3 regions of the Streptomyces sp. NPDC003697 genome follow, and region 2 is predicted to be linked to each of the others. Evidence: riboswitches for the same ligand, from Rfam matches in the RefSeq annotation. Region 2 holds a riboswitch; each other region holds the start of a gene.

Region 1 (6,670 bases), on a different contig from region 2:
CGCCCGCGACACGGACACGGCCGAGGAGCACTACGTCCGCGCGCTCAGCCTGCTGGAGCGGGCGGGCGCGGCCGGCGACCTGGCGGACCTGTGCCGCCTCCTCGGCGACCTCTTCCGCCGTACCGGCCGGGTGGAGGCGGCGCTGGACGCGTACCGCACCGGGCTGGGACACCGTACGGCCCCGGGCACGACGACGCTGGGTCCGGCGCCGGCGCAGCCGCCGCTGTGAGGACCGCGCCCGGGCGGGTGCGGTGGCGGGCGCGGCCGACGGAACGCGGTTTCGCCGTGCCGCCCCGGGGTAGTCGGCGGTGCCCCGTACGGGGTCGTCATGAACGCGCCGCGGGCGGGCGGCACGCCGCGCCCGTCGGCCCGCGCGGGCAGGCCGCCCGTGACGGCCCGCGGACGGCAAAGGCGGCGCTGATGGTGTGAGGAGGCGGTGGCCGTGCGGCCCAGGGACGACGGTTTCGGCGCCCAGGGCGAGGACCCGTCACGGCGGGACCGCGGCGACGACGGCCTCCAGGACCGCGACGCCACGCGGGAGGGGGCCCCGGTGGACGATCCGGTCACCGACGTCGTGGACGACTCCGCCGGCCCCGTGGACGATCCCGCCGCGCACCCCGGGGACGAGCCCACGGAGCCCGCGGCCGGCCCGGCGGCCGTGCGCGGAGACCTGGTGGACGTGATCGCCGGAGGAGTGCGGGGCGTGCCGCCCGAGGAGGTCCCCCGTCGGCTGTGCGCCCTGGCGGTCAAGCTGCTCCCGGTGGTGGGCGCGAGCGTCTCGCTGCGCGCGGACGGCATGCCCGTGCAGCTCAGCGCCAGCGACGACGCGGCCGCCAGGATGGGCGCGGTCCAGGCCACCCTCGGCGACGGGCCCTGCCTGTACGCCGCGGAGCTGGGGGCGCCCGTGCTGGCCAGCGACCTGAGCAACGGCGGCGACGCCCGGCGCTGGCCGGTGTTCGCGCAGCAGGCCGCCGAGCTGGGGGTGGCGGCGGTGTACTCCCTGCCCCTCGGCAACGACGCCGTGTGCGTGGGCACGCTCGACCTGTACAGCGACGTCCCGCGCGAACTGGGACGGCAGGAACTCGACACCGCGCAGCACGTGGCCGGGGTGATGACGCTCGCCCTGATGTCCCTGCTGCGCGGCGACACCGACGACGCCCAGGGACAGCGGTCCTGGCTGAACGGCCTCGCCACCGACCAGGACGAGGTCTACCAGGCCATCGGCATGATCATGGCCCAGCTCGGGGCCGCGGCGGACGAGGCCCTGGCACGGCTGCGCGCCCGCGCGTTCGTCGAGGGCCGCACCGCCCTCGACGTGGCACGCGAGGTGATCAGGCACAGGAAGAGGTTCGACCGTGACTGAGGGCTGCCCAGCGATCCCCGACGGGCGCACGACGACAGCTACGGCACCTCGCCGCGTTGTCGGATCGCCCGAATACCCGGTATGAGGACGACCCTCCGCCCAGCGCTGCACCGCGTCCTACGCCGAGCGCTGATCCACCGCGGATTACGGGACAGCCCTCAGGCATTCCCACCACGCGCGCCTGCGGGCCGCGACGGACCACGTCCTGAGGAGGCTGTGACGCACCGGGAAGCACGGCTCACGCGGGCCTTCGTCGACCTCGCCGGCACGGCACGGCACGCTCACGCGCTGGGCACGGGGACGCCGGGCGCGGGTGCGCGGGAGGCGGGCGTGTCCGGTGTCGTGCGTCGGCGCTGGGCGCGGCGCCGGTGCAGGTCCGCCTCCCCCGAGCCGTGGTAACCCGGGTGCGGCCCGCCGCGCCCCACGTACCGCTCACGCGCTCGCGCGGCCTTGGCGGTGGACCTTCGCCAGCCGGTCCACGCCCCGCTGGAGCGCCTGCTGGGTGGACTCGGCCGACACGGCGCCGGTGCCGCCGTTGGTGACGGTGATCGCGTCATCGCCGACGCGTACGGCGGCCACGTCCAGGACGAGCGTGGTCGTCTCGTCGGCGCCCGGGTCGTCGTCGGTCACCCTCACCACCAGGCCCTTGCACGCGTCCCCGAAGTAGGGCAGCGTCTGCTCGAAGACCTGTACGTCCTGCACGCCGTTCCGTGTGGTCCTCGCGGTGAAGTTCGCGCACGTGCGGGGCAGCGTCCCGAGCCAGGCCAGGGTCCGGTCGACGTCGGCCGGGCGCAGCGCGAGGACCTGGTAGCGCAGCTGCGCCTCGGTGTCCGTCTGGTCGAAGGCGACCACCGAGTGGGTGCCTTTCGGCGTGCCGAGCAGCTCGTCGGCGTAGAGGGCGTCGAGGAGCTGCTGGCAGTCGCGGGTGGCGGTCCGGGCCTTGAGCAGGCCGTCCCGCCAGGTCGCGGCGCCCTGCGTCGGCGCCCACGGCTTCCCGAGATCGGCGTCGGTGATCAGCGCGGCCTGCGCCTGGGTCTGCGTGAGCGGGGGCGAGGCGGCCGGCAGTCGCCCCGCCGCGGACACGTCGGCCGACGACGAGGCGGCGACGCGGGGTCCGGGGACTCCTGCGGAACAGGCGGCCGCGGTCAGCAGGACGGCCGCGGTCAGGGCGGGGACGCTCAGGGAGCGGGCCGGGGGACGGATCACGGATGCCTCCAGAGGTGCCCGGGGAACTGGTCGTCTCTCACGGCACCACCGAGGCGCCCCGCTCACCAGCGCGCCGCGCCGTTCGACCCGGGAACGGCGGCCCACGGGCGCCCGACCGGACGACAGTCCCGGCCCCCGGCCGGCCCCGCCCCGGCGTCACGATGACGGCAGCGCCTACCGCGTGTCGGCCGCCGGCACCGTCCACCGCTGCTCGACGCGCGCCACCTTCCAGTACGCCAGTGCCGCCGCCCACACCGCGACGAACAGGCCGACGATGACGTAGCCGACGCTGTCCAGGTCGACCCCGGCGATCCAGCCGGTCACGTCGTCCCGCAGGTCGAACCGGTCGTGCACGACGCCGACGAGCTCGATCGTGCCGACGAAGAAGGCGACGGCGATGGACAGGCCGGTGATGGTGAGGTTGTAGTAGACCTTGCGGACGGGGTGCGAGAAGGCCCACTGGTAGGCGACGTTCATGAAGGTGCCGTCGAGGGTGTCGAACAGGCACATCCCCGCGGTGAACAGCAGCGGCAGGCACAGGATCGCGTACCAGGGCAGCCCGGCGGCCGCGCCCGAGCCCGCCATCACCATCAGCGTGACCTCGGTGGCCGTCTCGAACCCGAGGCCGAAGAGGAAGCCCAGCGGGTACATCTGGCCCGGACGGGAGATCGACCGGGTGAGACGCCCGAGGAAGCGGTTGACGAAACCGCGGGAGTCCAGGTGCCGTTCCAGTTCGCTCTCGTCGTACGTGCCGGCGCGCATCGACCGGAAGACCCTGAGGATGCCGGCCAGGGCGACCAGGTTCAGGGCGGCGATGAGGTAGAGGAACGTGCCCGCGATCGTCGTCCCCATGAGGCCGAGCGCCTGGTGCGTGTGCGACTCCTCGCTCATCACCCGCCCGGCGAGCCGGGTGCCGCCGGCGATCATCACGGCGAGCACCACGACGACGCTGGAGTGGCCGAGGGCGAACCAGAAGCCGACCGACACCGGCCGTCTGCCGTCGGCCATCAGCTTGCGGGTGGTGTTGTCGATCGCGGCGATGTGGTCGGCGTCGAAGGCGTGCCGCACCCCGAGGGTGTAGGCGGTGACGCCGAGGCCGAGGCCGAAGGCCTTGGACCCGACCTCGTAGTGGCCGGGTACGACGAGAAGGAGGAGGATCCCGAAGGCGACGACGTGCAGTGCTGCTATCGCCGCCATCAGGCCGGCGGTCCTCAGGGTGTCCTGACGCCGCCAGGCGAAGGCCGCCGGGTTGCGGGCAGGGTCGGGCAGGGTCATCCGGTCATCACGCTCCAGCACCTCGTGGATCACTTCGTGAGCTGCCGTGGCCGGTCTCCTGGCTTACAGGTCGTGCGTCGCCGGTCCGCCTTCCCGGCCGTCCCGCGACGGCCAGTGGCTGTCCCCCTGGGGGACGTGGACCGGCAACTCCCTGATCACAGTGGCGAGGGCCGCTCCGGCATGGGCCCTGACGGGCCGTCACCGGCTTCCCGAACACCACGGCGCGCCCACCGTAGGGCCGTAAGCGGTGCCCTGCATAGCTGCGCATCTGCGCAGGTATGGAAGATCACATCCGGGCACCTGCGAGGATGACGGCATGCATCTCGTCCCCGCGGACCGCGCGGACCGCCGCACGATCGACGGCCACCGGGTGTGCGACGCCGTCGCCGCCATCGGCGACGCCGGGCACGTCCGCGCCTGGGCCGACCGCTTCTCCCTGCTCAGCGACCCCAAGCGGCTCGCGCTCCTGCTGGCCCTGCACCGCACGGGGCCGCTGGCCGTGTCCGATCTCGCGATCGCCACGGGCATGAACGACCCCGCCGTCTCCCAGGCCCTGCGGCTGCTGCGGGCGGCCGGGGTCGTGTCGGGCGAGAAGGAGGGCCGGGTGGTGCGTTACCGGGTGGTCGCCCCGGACGTGGCCGCGCTGCTGTCCCACTGCGCGGCGGGCGCCGGCTGACGGCGGCGGGTGCCGGGCAGCGGCTGATGGCGGGCGCCGGCTGAGGACGGCGGACAGCGGCCGGCGGGCGTGCGCCCCGGCGCTCGGCGGCCCGGGCGGAGCAGAAGGTGTTCACTTTCCGGCGAAGTGGACAGAGGTGTCATAGTCGCTGCTTTCGACCCGAAGCCGTCACCGCCGAAGAGGAGGCCGCGTGACCGTCCGCTCGAGCCGCACCGCCCCGCAGGAGTCGACGCCCGACCTGTCGTCCAGGAGCCCGGACTGGTGGCGGCAGGCCGTCGTCTACCAGGTCTACCCCCGCAGCTTCGCCGACGCGGACGGCGACGGGCTCGGCGACATCCGCGGCGTCACCCAGCGCCTGACCCACCTGGCCGCCCTCGGCGTCGACGCCGTGTGGCTCAGCCCCTTCTACCCCTCCGAGCTGGCCGACGGCGGCTACGACGTCGCCGACCACCGCGACGTGGACCCCCGGCTGGGCACGCTCGACGACTTCGACGCCATGGTCGCCGAGGCGCACCGGCTGGGCCTGAAGATGATCGTCGACGTGGTCCCCAACCACTCCTCCGACCGGCACCCCTGGTTCCAGGAGGCGCTGAGCGCCGGCCCCGGCTCGCCCGCCCGCGAGCGGTACGTCTTCCGCGACGGGCGCGGGGCGCACGGCGAGCTCCCGCCCACCGACTGGCAGTCCGTCTTCGGCGGCAGCGCCTGGCAGCGGGTGCCGGACGGCCAGTGGTACCTGCACCTGTTCGCCCCGCAGCAACCCGACTTCAACTGGGGGAACGAGGAGGTGCGCGCGGACTTCCGCACCACGCTCAGGTTCTGGGCCGACCGCGGAGTCGACGGCTTCCGCGTCGACGTGGCGCACGCCCTCGCCAAGGACCTCGACGAGCCGCTGCGCGACGTCGGGAACGTCGGCGCCGCCGGCGAGGACGCCCTGCTCGGCGTGGAGGCCGGGAGCCACCCCTACTACGACCGGGACGAGGTGCACGAGATCTACCGCGACTGGCGCAAGATCTTCGACGCCTACAGCCCGCCCCGAGCGGCCGTCGCCGAGGCCTGGGTGCCGGGTGACCGGCGCGCCCTGTACGCCCGTCCGGACGAACTCGGCCAGGCCTTCAACTTCGAGTACCTGAACACCGGCTGGGACGCCGGCGAGCTGCGCGAGGTGATCACCGAGTCGCTGGCCGGCGCCCGGGCCGCCGGCGCGCCGGCCACCTGGGTGCTGTCCAACCACGACGTGGTCCGCCACGCCTCCCGGCTGATGCTGCCGCCCGGCACGGACGGCAACGCCTGGCTGCTGTCCGGCGGCCGGGCCCCGGCGGTCGACGAGGCGGCCGGGCTGCGGCGGGCCAGGGCGGCGACGCTGCTGATGCTGGCGCTGCCCGGTTCGGCCTACGTCTACCAGGGCGAGGAACTCGGCCTGCCCGAGGTCGCCGACCTGCCCACGGAGGTGCTGCAGGACCCGATCTGGGCGCAGACGGGGCACGTGCGCAAGGGCCGCGACGGCTGTCGGGTGCCGCTGCCGTGGACGGCCACGGGCCCGTCGTACGGCTTCGGGGCGGGCGGGGCCTGGCTGCCGCAGCCGGCCCGCTTCGCGTCGTACGCGGTGGAGGCGCAGGACGGCGTCGAGCATTCGACGCTGGAGCTGTACCGGTCGGCGCTGCGACTGCGCCGCAAGCTGCTGGAGGGTGAGTCGCTGACCTGGGCGGACGACACCCCGCCCGGGGTGCTGCAGTTCACCCGCGACAACGGCTGGCGGTGCGTGACCAACCTGTCCGGCGAGGCGGTGCGGCTGCCGGCCGGCGAGGTGCTGCTCAGCAGCGCCCCGCTCGACGACGGCCGGCTCGGGCCGGACACCACGGTCTGGCTGGGGCTGTAGGCGGCCGAGGCGGCCACCGGGCGCACCGAGCGAGTGGGTGGGGCCGCGCGCCCCCTCAGCCCACCGTGGGAGCGGGTGCCGGGGGCGGCGGTGTGTCGGAGGGTGCGGTGCCGGCCGGCGGCTGGGGGGCGGAGGGCGCGGTGCCGTCCGCCGGCGGGGGGAGGACGACCTGCGGTCGGCCCGGGACCGGCGGCGGCGGGGTCAGGTCCGAGGCGGGCAGTTTCGGCGGGGCCGTCTCCTGGAAGAGGACCTGGTCGAAGTCGACCAGGCCGGT
Region 2 (6,670 bases):
CGGACGGTGCCGCGGGTGCCGGGGACGATCACGAGGTCGGCGTCGGCCAGTTCCCCGGGCCGGTCCACGAACCGCACGACGACGCCCGGTTCGGCGGCCAGCGCGTCCACGTCGGTGAAGTTGGACATGAGGGGGACGGCGCAGACGGCCACCCGCAGGACGTCCTCGCCGACGGGGCCGGCCGGCCCGGGTCCCGCGCCCCGCGCGGGCGGCTTCCCCCGGCCACCGGTGGGCGGCGCCCCCAGGCCGTCCTCCTCGTCGATGCCGAGCCCGTGCCGGAACGGCAGGACGCCGTAGGTGCGCCGGCCGGTGAGCCCGTGCAGCATGTCCAGGCCCGGCTGCAGCAGGGAGACGTCGCCGCGGAACTTGTTGACGAGGAACCCGGCGACCAACTCCTGGTCCTCGGGCGAGAGCAGCGCGACGGTGCCGAAGAAGGACGCGAACACACCGCCGCGGTCGATGTCGCCGACCACCAGCACGGGCAGCCGGGCATGGCGCGCGACGCCCATGTTCACGATGTCGGTGCGCCGCAGGTTGATCTCGGCGGGGCTGCCGGCCCCCTCGCAGATCACCGCGTCGTAGGTGTCCCGCAGCTGTGCCAGGCAGTCCAGCACGGTGCCCAGCAACCGCTGCTGCCGGCCGCCGTGGTAGCCGCGCGCGCTCAGCTCGCCCACCGGCTTGCCGAGCAGCACGACCTGGCTGCTCTGCTCGCCGCCCGGCTTGAGCAGCACCGGGTTCATCAGCGCGGTCGGCTCGACGCGGCAGGCCTGGGCCTGCATGGCCTGCGCACGCCCGATCTCGGCGCCCTCGCGCGTCACGAACGAGTTGAGCGACATGTTCTGCGCCTTGAAGGGCGCGACCTTCACCCCCTGCCGCACCAGCCACCGGCAGATCCCGGCGGTGACGACGCTCTTGCCGGCGTCGGAGGTGGTTCCCGCGACGAGCAGTCCGCCGCTCATGACGTCCGTCCCTTCCGCCTGGGGCGGCCGATCCGGGGCCGCCCGTCCGCCACGATCCGGCCGGCCGCGCACACGCCGAGGGCGAGCCAGCTCACCCGCCGTGACAGCCGTACGGCCCGGTCGATGTCACCCACCCGGACGGCGCGCCCGCGCGCGTTGAGCACGGGCCGGTCCTCCACACGCCCCCCGTAGGAGAGCCGCCCGCCCAGCCGCACCCCCAGTGCCCCCGCGAACGACGCCTCCACGGGCCCGGCGTTGGGGCTGGGGTGCTTGGCGGCGTCGGCGCGCCAGGCGCGCACGGCGCCCCGCGGGTCCGCTCCCGCCGCGGCAGCGAGGGCGGCGGTGAGCCGCGCCCCCGGCCACCCGGCCAGGTCGTCGAGCCGCGCCGAGGCCCAGCCGAAGCGCCGGTAGCGCGGCGACCTGTGCCCGACCATCGCGTCCAGGGTGTTGACGGCGCGGAATCCCACCAGCCCGGGCACACCGGCGACGGCGCCCCACACCAGCGCCCCCACCACCGCGTCGGAGGTGTTCTCGGCGACGGACTCAACGACGGCGCGGGCGATCCCGTCGGCGTCCAGGGCCTGCGGGTCGCGCCCGCACAGGTGCGGCAGCCGCGCCCGGGCGGCGTCGAGGTCGCCGGCCCGGAGCGCGCGCCCGATCACCCGGGCCTCCCGCGCCAGCGACGTCCCCCCGACGACGGCCCAGGTGGCGGCGGCGGTCAGGGCGACGGACGCGGTACGGGAGGGACGCGCGGCGGACGCGGCGAGCCCCGCCAGCGACAGGGCGCCGCCGACGCAGACGGCGGTGTGCAGGGCACCCCGCACCCGGTCGTCACGCCACAGGGTCCGTTCGACGGCGCCGGCGACCCGCCCGAACACGGCGACCGGGTGCCCGCGGCGCGGATCGCCGAGGAGCAGGTCGCCGAGGAGGCCGGTGGCGGCGCCGTACGCGAAGACGCGATCGGCACCCATCGGTTCAGCCGGCCGCGGGGTCGGTCGGTACGCCGGTGGTCAACCTCGGTCGGCAGCCGCGCATCGCGATAGGTCCTCACTCAGGGTGTCCACGCCCTGGTTCGACGAGACCGGCGGTGAGAGTTCCTGGCTCCCGGGGAGTCGTTCCCCGGTCACAGTGGCGGGACCGCGCCGGATTCGCACCGGGCTTCCTCTCCTGCCGCCGTAGTTGGCCCGGGAAGTCCACCACGGTCCGCGAACACCCGTCAACCTGCCGCTGACCTGCGAGGGCGCAGTGTGCCGAGGCCCACACACGGGTGTCCGGCGGAGAGTTGCAGACTGTGTACGAAAAAAGCGGGGTGCGGGACGGACCACCGTCCCGCACCCCGCCGGTGGTTCCCGGCGCGGCCCGTCAGGCCACGATCAGGGAGATCCCGTACGCCACCGCCGCCGCGCAGGCGGCGAAGCAGACGGAGGCGCCGGTGAGCGCCAGGGCGCCGGAGCCGCCGCCCGCGGCGGCCCGCTCCCGGTGGGTGAGAGCGCTGATGCCCAGGGTGAACAGGACCACCAGGCCCACGGTGACGCCGAGGCTGACGCCGAAGACGGAACCGATGGCCGCCCAGTCGATCTTCATCGTTCTCTTCCTTCTGCGGTGAGCGGGCTCAGACGGCGGCCGGCGGCTTCGCGGGCTCGGCGGCGGGGGCCGGGATGACGGCCCGTTCCTCGGCGATCGCCGCGTCGGTCGGCGGCGGGATCACGACGGCCATGGCGGTGGTCACCACACCGGCCGGCTCCTCGACGTGGTTGACGTTGCTGTGGTCGACGACCTCACGGCGGGAGATCTTCCAGATCGCGGCGCTCGAGGCCACCAGGAAGACGGCGACGAGCGCGGTGCCCCAGGCGCCGAGGCGGGTCACGGCCTCCGCGCCGGCGCCGACCAGCGCAGCGGCCGGCAGGGTCAGCGCCCAGGCGGCGAGCATGCGCGTCGCGGTCGACCAGCGCACCACGCCGCCCTTGCGGCCCAGGCCCGCGCCCATCACCGAGCCGGACACGACGTGCGTGGTGGACAGGGAGAAGCCGAGGTGGGAAGAGGCCAGGATGGCGGTGGCCGCGCTGGTCTGGGCGGCGAAGCCCTGCTGCGGCTCCAGGTCGGTCAGGCCCTTGCCCATGGTGCGGATGATGCGCCAGCCGCCGATGTAGGTGCCGAGCGCGATGGCGAGGCCCGCGGAGAGGATGACCCAGGTGGGAGGGTTGGAGCCGGGGGCGACGGCCCCGCCGGTCACCAGGGCCAGGGTGATGATGCCCATCGTCTTCTGGGCGTCGTTGGTGCCGTGCGCCAGCGAGACCAGGCCCGCGGAGGCGATCTGGCCGGCCCGGTGGCCCTTCTCGGCGGCCCTGCCGCCCGCCTTCGAGCCCGCCGCGTACGACAGGCGGGTCGCGACCATCGCCGCGACCCCCGCGACGACCGGGGCGGCCACGGCCGGGAGCAGCACCTTGGTGACCAGTACGCCGCCGTGGACGGCGGTGAAACCGGCCGAGGCGACGGTCGCGCCGATCAGACCGCCCATGAGGGCGTGGGAGGAGCTGGAGGGGAGACCGACGAGCCAGGTCAGCAGGTTCCAGAGGATCGCGCCGACCAGGGCGGCGAAGATGACCTCGGGACGGATGCCGGTCTCGTCGACGAGACCCTTGGAGATCGTGTTGGCGACCTCCACCGAGAGGAAGGCGCCGACAAGGTTGAGCGCGGCGGACATGGCCACCGCGACCTTGGGCTTGAGCGCGCCGGTCGAGATGGTCGTGGCCATCGCGTTGGCGGTGTCGTGGAAACCGTTCGTGAAATCGAACGCGAGTGCGGTTACCACCACAATCGCGAGGATCAGCGAGAAGCTTTCCATTTACCCAGGCAATCGTTCGAGGTCGTTGGCTGGTCGAACGTACGTAACGTGAGTGAACGGAAGATGAACTGGGCCGGTCGCCGGAGTGTCCCGAAGAGGGGTCCGGCGTTCCGTCCCGCCGTCACGGCGCCGTGTTTTCCGGGCGGCAGGCCGAGGGGCGAGGCCTGCGGCCACTTTCGTCGGCGCTTGGGTGAGATTAAGGCCACATGGCGCTGTCGCGTCGAATTCACGGTTATCGCCCGAAATGAACCGGAGGCTGAGGTGAGGGCCCGAGCGCGGGCTCCGGCCCCGGTCACGCGGGCCGGCACCCGCGCCCCGACACCGGCTGGCAGGATCGCGGCATGGACGGACAGCGAGGCCACGATCGGCCGGAGGCACGGGGCGCCGGCGGGGACGCGGGGCACAGTCGCGGCGTGCGCGAGGAGGAGGCACGGGCCTGGGAGGCACTGGTCGCGACGGCCCGCCGCACGGTCGCCGAGGGGCTGGTCGTCGGCACCTCCGGCAACGTCTCGGTGCGCGTCGGGGACACCGTCCTGGTCACGCCGTCGGGCGTGCCGTACGACCGCCTCACACCGGAGGACGTCACCGGAGTCGACCTCGACGGCCGGCGGGTCCTCGGCACTCTGGTCCCGACCAGCGAGCTGCCCCTGCATCTCGCGCTCTACCGCGGCACGGACGCGTCGGCGGTCGTCCACACCCATGCCGTGCACGCGACGGCCGTCTCGACGCTCCTGGCCGAGCTGCCCGCGATCCACTACATGACCGCCGCGCTCGGCGGGCCCGTCCGCGTCGCCCCCTACGCGACGTACGGCACCGAGGAACTGGCCGCGAACATGCTCCGCGCCCTCGACGGCCGCTCCGGCTGCCTCCTGCAGAACCACGGCACGGTGACCTACGGCGCCTCACTGGACCAGGCCTGGGACCGCACGGCCCAGCTGGAGTGGATGTGCCGGGTGTGGCTGACGGCGTCCTCGGTACCGGGCCGCACGCCGCACCTGCTGTCCCCGGGTCAGCTGGCGGAGGCGGGGGAGCGGCTGCGGGGGTACGGGCAGGGGCGGCACTAGATCGTGTCCGCAAGGTCCCGTCGTCCGCCCGGAGGGTGGACTCCGCGGCGTCCGGTGCGTGCTCTCGGCGTGCCGGGCGCAGGCCTCCGTACCGGACGTACGCGGGGCTTCGCCCGGTGCGGCGAGTGCGCGTGTCGGGTGTCGTGGGGCAGGTGGGGCTTTGCGGACACGGCCCAGGACCGTCCGGCGGATCAGGTCCGAGGAGACCGGCGGCACCTCGCAGCTCGCGGCGCCGGGGCCCCGCTCCCCGCCGCCGGCCGCGGCGCATGCCGCACGGGCGGCGGGGAACACGGTCCAGGGCCGCTGCTCCCAAAAACGGCGAGGACATGTCACCCCGATTCCCCTTCCCGCTGGCCGCCCACCGAGCGCGCCAGGACACTGGACCCGTGCGCACAGTCACAGCGACGGCCGCGGCCGTCACCGCGGTGCTGACGGCCGGGGCGGCGAGCGTCGCCGCCGGCCGGTTCGCCAGTGACGCCGCGCTGAAGGCGCCGCCGGGTCGTCCCCTGCCCACCGAGCCACGGCTCACCGTGCACGGCACCACCGCGGGCCACATCACCCTCACCCGCGACCTGGCGTCCCTGCGGCCGGGCACCTACGGGCTCGCCGGCAGCGGCTCCCACGCCGTTGTCGGCCCGGTGCAGCCGGCCGTCCCGCATTCCCCCGACGCCGTCGTACGGCGCCTGGAACGGGTCACCCACGGCACCCTGAGCCCCGGCGACAAGGTCTGGCTCACCCCGAACGTGCACGTCGGCAACCCGGACTCGGCCCTCGGCCTGGACCACGCCGACGTGGACGTCCCCGGCGAGCTCGGCGCGCTGCCCGCGTGGTTCGTGCCCGGCGTCCGCGACACCTGGGTGATCACGGTGCACGGGCTGGGGTCCACCCGCGAACTCCCCATGAACGTCATGGGCTTCCTGCACCGCCGGCGCTTCCCCGTGCTGGACCTCGCCTACCGCGGCGACCTCGGCGCGCCCCGCCCCCCGGACGGCCTGAACCACCTGGGCCAGACGGAGTGGCGCGACGTGGACGCGGCCATTCGCTACGCCGTCCGGCACGGCGCCGAACGGGTGGTCCTGCACGGCTGGTCCACCGGAGCCACCATGGCACTGCACGCGGCCACCCACTCGGCACTGCGCGACCGCATCTCCGGCCTGGTCCTCGACTCGCCGGTCCTCGACTGGCAGACCACGGTGCGCGCGCTGGCCTCGGCCCGGCACACACCGGGCGTCCTGCTGCCGCTCGCGGTGCGCGCCGCACAGGGGCGCACCGGGCTGCACGGGGAGGGTGCCGTGGCCGCGGCCCACTCCGTGCGGATCACGGTGCCGACCCTGATCTTCCACGGCCCGGACGACACGGTGGCCCCCTGGCGGTTCTCCCGCCGCCTCGCCGACCGCCACCCCAACCTGGTCGCCCTGCACACCGTCCGGCAGGCACCGCACGGAGCGATGTGGAACGCCGACCCGGACGCCTACGAGGAGGTGCTGCGCCGCTTCCTCACCCCGCTCATGTGACCTGGGACGGGCGTCGGCCGGGGCCGGGCCGGCGAGTCGCGCGCCCGACCCACGCCGGTTCCGCTTGAGAGCCGCCGGTGGCCTGATCGCGCCTTATGCGGGCCTGCCAGGGCCGGGGCGTTGGCCATCCTCGTCGCCCGGGGTGACATTCCGTTTGGGTTTTCGGACCGTCAACCGCGAGACTGCACCTGTGACGTCCCGTATCCCGCGCGACTCCAGGCTTCGACTCGTCCGCCCGCGACCCCTGGCCGCCGCCCCCCGAGCCGTGAACCAGCGGCGCTCGCGCCG
Region 3 (6,670 bases), on a different contig from region 2:
CGGAGCCGTACACCGGAGCGAGGCCGAGGCGCGTCAGGCGCTGGTCGGCGACACACTCCAGGTACTGCCGCATCGAGTCGGTGTTCATGCCCGGGAGGCCGTCACCGCACAGGTCGCGCGCGAACTGCAGCTCGGCCTCGACGGCCTCCCTCAGCATGTCGGTGACCTGCTGCCGCAGCTCGTCGTCGAAGAGCTCCGGCTCCTCCTTGCGGACGGTGTCCACCACGTCGAAGGCGAACGACATGTGCATGGTCTCGTCCCGGAACACCCAGTTGGTGCCGGTCGCCAGCCCGTGCAGCAGGCCCCGGCTGCGGAACCAGTAGACGTACGCGAAGGCACCGTAGAAGAACAGGCCCTCGATGCAGGCGGCGAAGCAGATCAGGTTGAGCAGGAAACGGCGACGGTCCGTCGCCGTTTCCAGCCGGTCGATCCTCTCCACCGAGTCCATCCACCGGAAGCAGAACCCGGCCTTCTCGCGGATGGAGGGGATGTTCTCCACCGCCGCGAAGGCCGCCGCGCGGTCCTGCGGGTCGGGCAGGTAGGTGTCCAGCAGGGTCAGGTAGAACTGGACGTGGACGGCCTCCTCGAAGAGCTGGCGGCTCAGGTACAGCCGCGCCTCGGGGGAGTTGATGTGCTTGTAGAGCGTCAGCACCAGGTTGTTCGCGACGATCGAGTCACCCGTCGCGAAGAAGGCCACCAGGCGGCCGATGAGGTGCTGTTCGCCCGGCGTGAGCTTCGCGAGGTCGGCGACGTCCGAGTGGAGGTCGACCTCCTCCACGGTCCAGGTGTTCTTGACGGCGTCCCGGTAGCGCTCGTAGAAGTCGGGGTAGCGCATGGGGCGCAGGGTCAGCTCGAAACCGGGGTCGAGCAGGTTCTGGGACGTCATGACAGTCGGCGCGGGGCGCCGTCCTCCAAACGGGGTGGGTGCCGGGTGGCTGCGGGTGGTCACTGGCAGGCGTCGCAGGACTCGGGGTTCTCCAGCGAGCAGGCGACCGCGTCGGGGCCGGCGACCTGCTGCGCGGGGACGGGAGCCTGGCTGCGCGCCTGCGCCCCGGCGGCGCGGGCGATCCTGGTCGCCGGGCGGGAGCGCAGGTAGTACGTGGTCTTCAGACCCTGCTTCCACGCGTAGGCGTACATCGAGGAGAGCTTGCCGATGGTCGGCGTCTCCATGAACAGGTTCAGCGACTGGGCCTGGTCCAGGAACGGCGTGCGCGCCGCGGCCATGTCGATCAGGCCGCGCTGCGGGATCTCCCACGCCGTGCGGTACAGCCGGCGGACGTCCTCGGGGATCCAGCCGAAGTCCCGCACCGAGCCGTTCGCCTCGCGCAGCGCCTCCCGGGTGCGGGCGTCCCACACGCCGAGGTCCTTCAGGTCCTGCACCAGGTAGGAGTTGACCTGGAGGAACTCCCCGGAGAGGGTTTCGCGCTTGAAGAGGTTGGAGACCTGCGGCTCGACGCACTCGTAGGCACCGGCGATCGACGCGATGGTCGCGGTCGGCGCGATGGCGAGCAGCAGCGCGTTGCGCATCCCGACGGCCGCGATCCGCTCCCGCAGCGCCGCCCAGCGCTCCGGCCAGGTGAACTCCACGCCGTAGTGGTCGGGGTGGAGGACGCCGCGGGCGGCACGGGTGCGCGCCCAGGCCGGCAGCGGGCCGTTGCGCTCGGCGAGGTCGGCGGACGCCTCGTAGGCGGCGAGCATGACGCGCTCGGCGATACGGGTGGACAGCGCCCGCGCCTCGGGGGAGTCGAACGGCAGACGCAGTTTGAAGAAGACGTCCTGCAGCCCCATGGCGCCCAGGCCCACCGGACGCCACCGGGCGTTGGACCGGGCCGCCTGCGCGGTCGGGTAGAAGTTGATGTCGACGACCCGGTCCAGGAAGGTCACGGCGGTCCGGACGGTCTCGTCCAGCCGCTCCCAGTCGAGGTCGCCTGCCTCCGTGTCGACGAACGCGCCGAGGTTCACCGACCCCAGGTTGCACACCGCCGTCTCCCCGTCGTCGGTGACCTCCAGGATCTCCGTGCAGAGGTTGGAGGAGTGGATGACGTGCCCCGGCTCGGCCGTCTGGTTGGCGGTGCGGTTGGCGGCGTCCTTGAAGGTCATCCAGCCGTTGCCGGTCTGCGCCAGGGTGCGCATCATGCGGCCGTACAGGTCACGGGCCGGCAGGGTCCTCCTGGCCAGCCCGGCGGCCTCGGCCGCACGGTAGGCGGTGTCGAACTCCTCGCCCCACAGGTCCACCAGGTCCGGGACGTCCGACGGCGAGAACAGCGACCACTGCCCGTCGGCGGCGACCCGGCGCATGAACTCGTCGGGGATCCAGTGCGCCAGGTTGAGGTTGTGCGTGCGCCGGGCGTCCTCGCCGGTGTTGTCGCGCAGTTCCAGGAACTCCTCGATGTCGGAGTGCCAGGTCTCGAGGTAGACCGCGGCGGCCCCCTTGCGCCGGCCGCCCTGGTTCACGGCGGCGACCGAGGCGTCCAGCGTCTTCAGGAACGGCACGATGCCGTTGGAGTGGCCGTTGGTGCCGCGGATCAGCGAACCCCGGGCGCGCACGCGGGAGTAGGAGATGCCGATGCCGCCGGCGTGCTTGGACAGGCGCGCGACCTGGTGGTAGCGCTCGTAGATCGAGTCCAGCTCGTCCACGGGGGAGTCCAGCAGGTAGCACGACGACATCTGCGGGTGCCGTGTGCCGGAGTTGAACAGCGTGGGGGAGGAGGGCAGGTAGTCCAGGCGGCTCATCAGCCCGTGGAGCGCGGCCACTTCGTCGACCGACCGCGGGGTGTCGTCCTCGGCGAGACCGGCGGCGACGCGCAGCATGAAGTGCTGGGGTGTCTCGATCACCTTGCGGGTGATCGGGTGCCGCAGCAGATAGCGGCTGTGCAGGGTGCGCAGGCCGAAGTAGCCGAAGCGGTCGTCGGCGGCCGGGTCGGCCAGGGCGTCGAGGCGTTCGCCGTGCAGGCGCACGAACGCGGCGGTCCGGTCGGCGATCAGCCCCTCCCGGTGGCCGACGGCGACGGAGTCGGTGAAGGACGTGACCTGCTGGGAGGCGGCCTCGGCGCGGATGCCCACGGCCAGCAGACGGGCGGCCAACTTCGAGTAGGCGGGGTCCTCGGAGATCAGGCCGGCGGCGGCCTCCGTCGCCAGCTCGCGCAGCTCCACGGTGAGCTCGGGGGCCGTGCGCGCGGACCGGCCGCGCAGCGCGGCGGCCGCGACCCGGCCGGGGTCGGCGTCGGGCAGGTCGGCGGTCAGCTCCGTCAGGGTCCGCAGCAGCGCGGCACCGGGGCCGTCGGTCTCGGTGTCGGACGGTGTCGCTGCGGCCGGACCGGCTGGTGCGATGGTCACGTGGGGCACATCCTCGCTCGGCACGGGGCCTCGCCGAGGGCAGGGGGCAGCACACGAACGCACGCGGGCGTCGCGTCCACCGGCCCATCCCACGAGGCCCGGACGTCAGGGCACCCGGACCGGACGGCCGGGCGCACTGTCGGCAGGTCCTCGGACTGACGCTCGTACGGGCCCGCATGGATGAGGACATGGGTGGGCACGCGCGAGTACACCGTTGCGGGACAGTTCCGGATTCGCACCGGATTCCCCTGCGGCGACAGCGAGCATGAGCATACATCTGGTGCCGGGCGAGGAAGACGCCCCCATATGTTGTGTCGCGGTTGCCCGCCGTGCCTGCGGTGACCGCAACCGCCCAGGGATGTGCCGGAGCGTCAGCGCGTGGGTGGACGGTGGGGTGCCCTCGGCGTCCCGCACCGGCTGCCACGGTCGCCGGGTCCGGGCCTCCCGGGATGCCCGGGCCCCGGCTCGCACGATGCCCGGGCCGAGGCTGCCGCGAGGCCCGCAGCCCGGTTCTGCCGGACGGATACGGCAACGGGCCGCCGGATCTCTCCGGCGGCCCGAGGCGCCCGGGCGGCTCAGGAGGCCGCCCGCTCCATGCCGTGGCGGGTCAGTGCGCGGCTCCGGCCGTGGCCGGCGGCAGCTCCACCTCCACGCCCGGGTCTCCCGCGTCCGCCGTGTAGTCCTCCGGCCGGGTCTGGTCGACACCCTCCGGAGCCTTCACCGCCTTCAGCGCGAAGGTCAGCACGACCGTGACGAGGACGTTGAGCACGAAGGCCGTGAGACCGATGTAGCCGATCTCCCCGATCCCCGGGATCTCCTCCGCCGAGCCGCCGAAGTGCTTCTGCGTCGGAGAGGCCACGCCGTAGGCGGCGATCGTGCCGTAGACCATGCCGACCGCCCAGCCCGCGAGCAGCGCCCAGCGGTGGAACCAGCGGGTGAACAGGCCGCCGACCAGCGCCGGGAAGGTCTGCAGGATCCAGATGCCGCCGAGCAGCTGGAAGTTGATGGCCACCGTCTTGTCCATGGTCAGGACGAAGACCAGGGCGCCCACCTTCACCAGCAGCGACACGATCTTGGAGACCCGCGTCTCCTCCTTCGGCGTGGCGTCCGGCTTGATGAAGTCCTTGTAGATGTTGCGGGTGAACAGGTTCGCGGCCGCGATCGACATGATGGCCGCCGGCACCAGCGCGCCGATGCCGATCGCCGCGAAGGCCACGCCCGCGAACCAGTCCGGGAACATGTTCTCGAACAGCTGCGGGATGGCCAGCTGCCCGTTCTGCACCTTGATGCCGGCCGCGATCGCCATGAAGCCCAGCAGCCCCAGCAGACCGAGCATCAGCGAGTACAGCGGCAGGATGGTGGTATTGCGGCGGATCACCTCACGGCTGCGCGAGGACAGCGTCGCGGTGATCGAGTGCGGGTACATGAACAGCGCCAGCGCGGACCCCAGGGCCAGTGTGGCGTACGTCCACTGGCCGGCCTCGGCGGGGGCCAGGGCGCCCCGCGGCTTGCCCGTGGCCGGGTTGGTCTGCGCGAAGGCGTCGCCCGCCTTGGCGAAGATGTCGTCGAACCCGCCCAGCTTGATCGGGATGTAGATGATCGCGACCGCGATCACGATGTAGATCAGCGTGTCCTTCACGAACGCGATCAGCGCGGGCGCGCGCAGACCCGACGAGTACGTGTACGCCGCCAGCACGCCGAAGGCGAGCAGCAGGGGCAGGTCCTTGACGAACCAGTTGGTGTTCTCGCCGCCGCCGACGCCCATCACGTCCAGGACGGCCTGGATGCCGACGAGCTGGAGCGCGATGTAGGGCATCGTCGCCAGGATGCCGGTGACCGCCACGGCCAGCGACAGCCCCTTGGAGTCGAACCGGCCGCGGACGAAGTCCGAGGTCGTCACGTAGCCGTGGCGGTGGGACACCGACCACAGGCGCGGCAGGAAGGTGAAGATCAGCGGGTAGACCAGGATCGTGTAGGGCACCGCGAAGAAGCCCGACGCGCCCGCCGCGTAGATCGCCGCCGGCACGGCCACGAAGGTGTAGGCGGTGTACAGGTCGCCGCCGAGCAGGAACCACGTGACCCAGGTGCCGAACGACCGGCCGCCGAGGCCCCACTCGTCGAGGCTGTGCTCGTTGTCGGCCCGGCGCCAGCGGGCCGCCAGGAAGCCCATGACGGTGACGGCCAGGAAGAAGAGGATGAAGACGCCGAGCGCGACGCCGTTGACGCCGTCCTTCATTCCGCCGCACCGCCCTTCCGGGAGCCCTGGGAGCGCTGGTCACGCCGCCACAGCTGGTAGGCGACCATGGTCAGCGACGTGGAGATCAGCACCCAGAGCATCTGGTACCAGTAGAAGAACGGGATGCCGATGAAGGCCGGGTCCACCTTGGCGTAGGAACCCACCCACAGCATCGCCACGAAGGGCGCGAGCAGGCAGAGGGCGATGACGACGCGCATGGGCGTCACCACCGCCGCTCCGGTTTTTCTTGGGGCATCTGACATCTGGCGGCTCCGTCCCCTTGCTGATCACCTGTGCAGTGCGCAGGCAATCTAGGTGACGGTCTCCCGCGAACGGAACCCCTCGTCCGTGTATCGGTTTCCAACGGCAACAATGCCCTGCCGCGGCACTAAGGGCTGTCCCGCGGTCCCCGGCGGGCGCACGACGACAGCTACACCTCGCCGCGTTGTCGGATCGCCCGAATACGCCCAGTATGAGGACGACCCTCCGCCGTGCGATGCACCGCATCCGACGCCGCACGCTGATCCACCGCGGCTCCCGGGACAGCCCTCAGTCGGCGGGCCGCTTCAGTCGCGCGACGAACTTGTAGCGGTCCCCCCGGTAGACCGAACGCACCCACTCGACCGGCCGGCCCTCCCAGTCCAGCGAGTGCCGCGACAGCATCAGCATGGGCAGGCCCACGTCGGTGCCGAGCAGGCCGGCCTCCCGGGGGGTGGCCAGGGAGGTCTCGATGGTCTCCTCGGCCTCGGCGGGGCGGACGTCGTAGACCTCGGCGAGGGCGGTGTACAGGGAGGTGTACTTCACCAGGCTGCGCCTGAGGGCCGGGAAGCGCTTGGCCGACAGGTGCGTCGTCTCTATGGCCATCGGCTCGCCGTTGGCCATGCGCAGCCGCTCGATGCGCAGCACGCGCCCGCCGGCGGTGATGTCGAGCAGGCCGGCGAGCCGGTCGTCGGCGGTGATGTAGCCGATGTCCAGGAGCTGGGACGTCGGCTCCAGGCCCTGGGCGCGCATGTCCTCCGTGTAGGAGGTCAGCTGCAGCGCCTGGGAGACCTTGGGCTTCGCGACGAAGGTGCCCTTGCCCTGGATGCGTTCGAGCCG

The links. A riboswitch is a leader RNA that binds a small molecule or an ion and turns the genes downstream of it on or off. The one in region 2 is predicted to bind cobalamin.
Region 1: linked by a shared signal. The riboswitch ahead of ACWDNY_RS09790 (HoxN/HupN/NixA family nickel/cobalt transporter) and the one ahead of ACWDNY_RS01865 (cobalamin biosynthesis protein) in region 2 are both predicted to bind cobalamin.
Region 3: linked by a shared signal. The riboswitch ahead of ACWDNY_RS08765 (ribonucleoside-diphosphate reductase subunit alpha) and the one ahead of ACWDNY_RS01865 (cobalamin biosynthesis protein) in region 2 are both predicted to bind cobalamin.

The regions. Positions count from the first base shown of each region.
Region 1 covers NZ_JBSFNN010000017.1:29,413-36,082, forward strand. Annotated here, with positions in the region: gene ACWDNY_RS09775 (tetratricopeptide repeat protein) at 1-229, shown strand, start outside; gene ACWDNY_RS09780 (GAF and ANTAR domain-containing protein) at 443-1,363, shown strand; gene ACWDNY_RS09785 (hypothetical protein) at 1,796-2,569, opposite strand; gene ACWDNY_RS09790 (HoxN/HupN/NixA family nickel/cobalt transporter) at 2,744-3,877, opposite strand; cobalamin riboswitch at 3,876-4,080, opposite strand; gene ACWDNY_RS09795 (ArsR/SmtB family transcription factor) at 4,161-4,520, shown strand; gene ACWDNY_RS09800 (glycoside hydrolase family 13 protein) at 4,711-6,396, shown strand; gene ACWDNY_RS09805 (DUF4142 domain-containing protein) at 6,452-6,670, opposite strand, start outside.
Region 2 covers NZ_JBSFNN010000003.1:50,972-57,641, reverse strand. Annotated here, with positions in the region: gene ACWDNY_RS01870 (cobyric acid synthase) at 1-959, opposite strand, end outside; gene ACWDNY_RS01865 (cobalamin biosynthesis protein) at 956-1,930, opposite strand; cobalamin riboswitch at 2,032-2,172, opposite strand; gene ACWDNY_RS01860 (hypothetical protein) at 2,322-2,543, opposite strand; gene ACWDNY_RS01855 (anion permease) at 2,572-3,804, opposite strand; gene ACWDNY_RS01850 (class II aldolase/adducin family protein) at 4,146-4,868, shown strand; gene ACWDNY_RS01845 (alpha/beta hydrolase family protein) at 5,255-6,382, shown strand; gene ACWDNY_RS01840 (hypothetical protein) at 6,573-6,670, shown strand, end outside.
Region 3 covers NZ_JBSFNN010000015.1:20,269-26,938, forward strand. Annotated here, with positions in the region: gene ACWDNY_RS08760 (ribonucleotide-diphosphate reductase subunit beta) at 1-886, opposite strand, end outside; gene ACWDNY_RS08765 (ribonucleoside-diphosphate reductase subunit alpha) at 946-3,336, opposite strand; cobalamin riboswitch at 3,461-3,609, opposite strand; gene mctP (monocarboxylate uptake permease MctP) at 3,944-5,572, opposite strand; gene ACWDNY_RS08775 (DUF3311 domain-containing protein) at 5,569-5,835, opposite strand; gene ACWDNY_RS08780 (GntR family transcriptional regulator) at 6,122-6,670, opposite strand, start outside.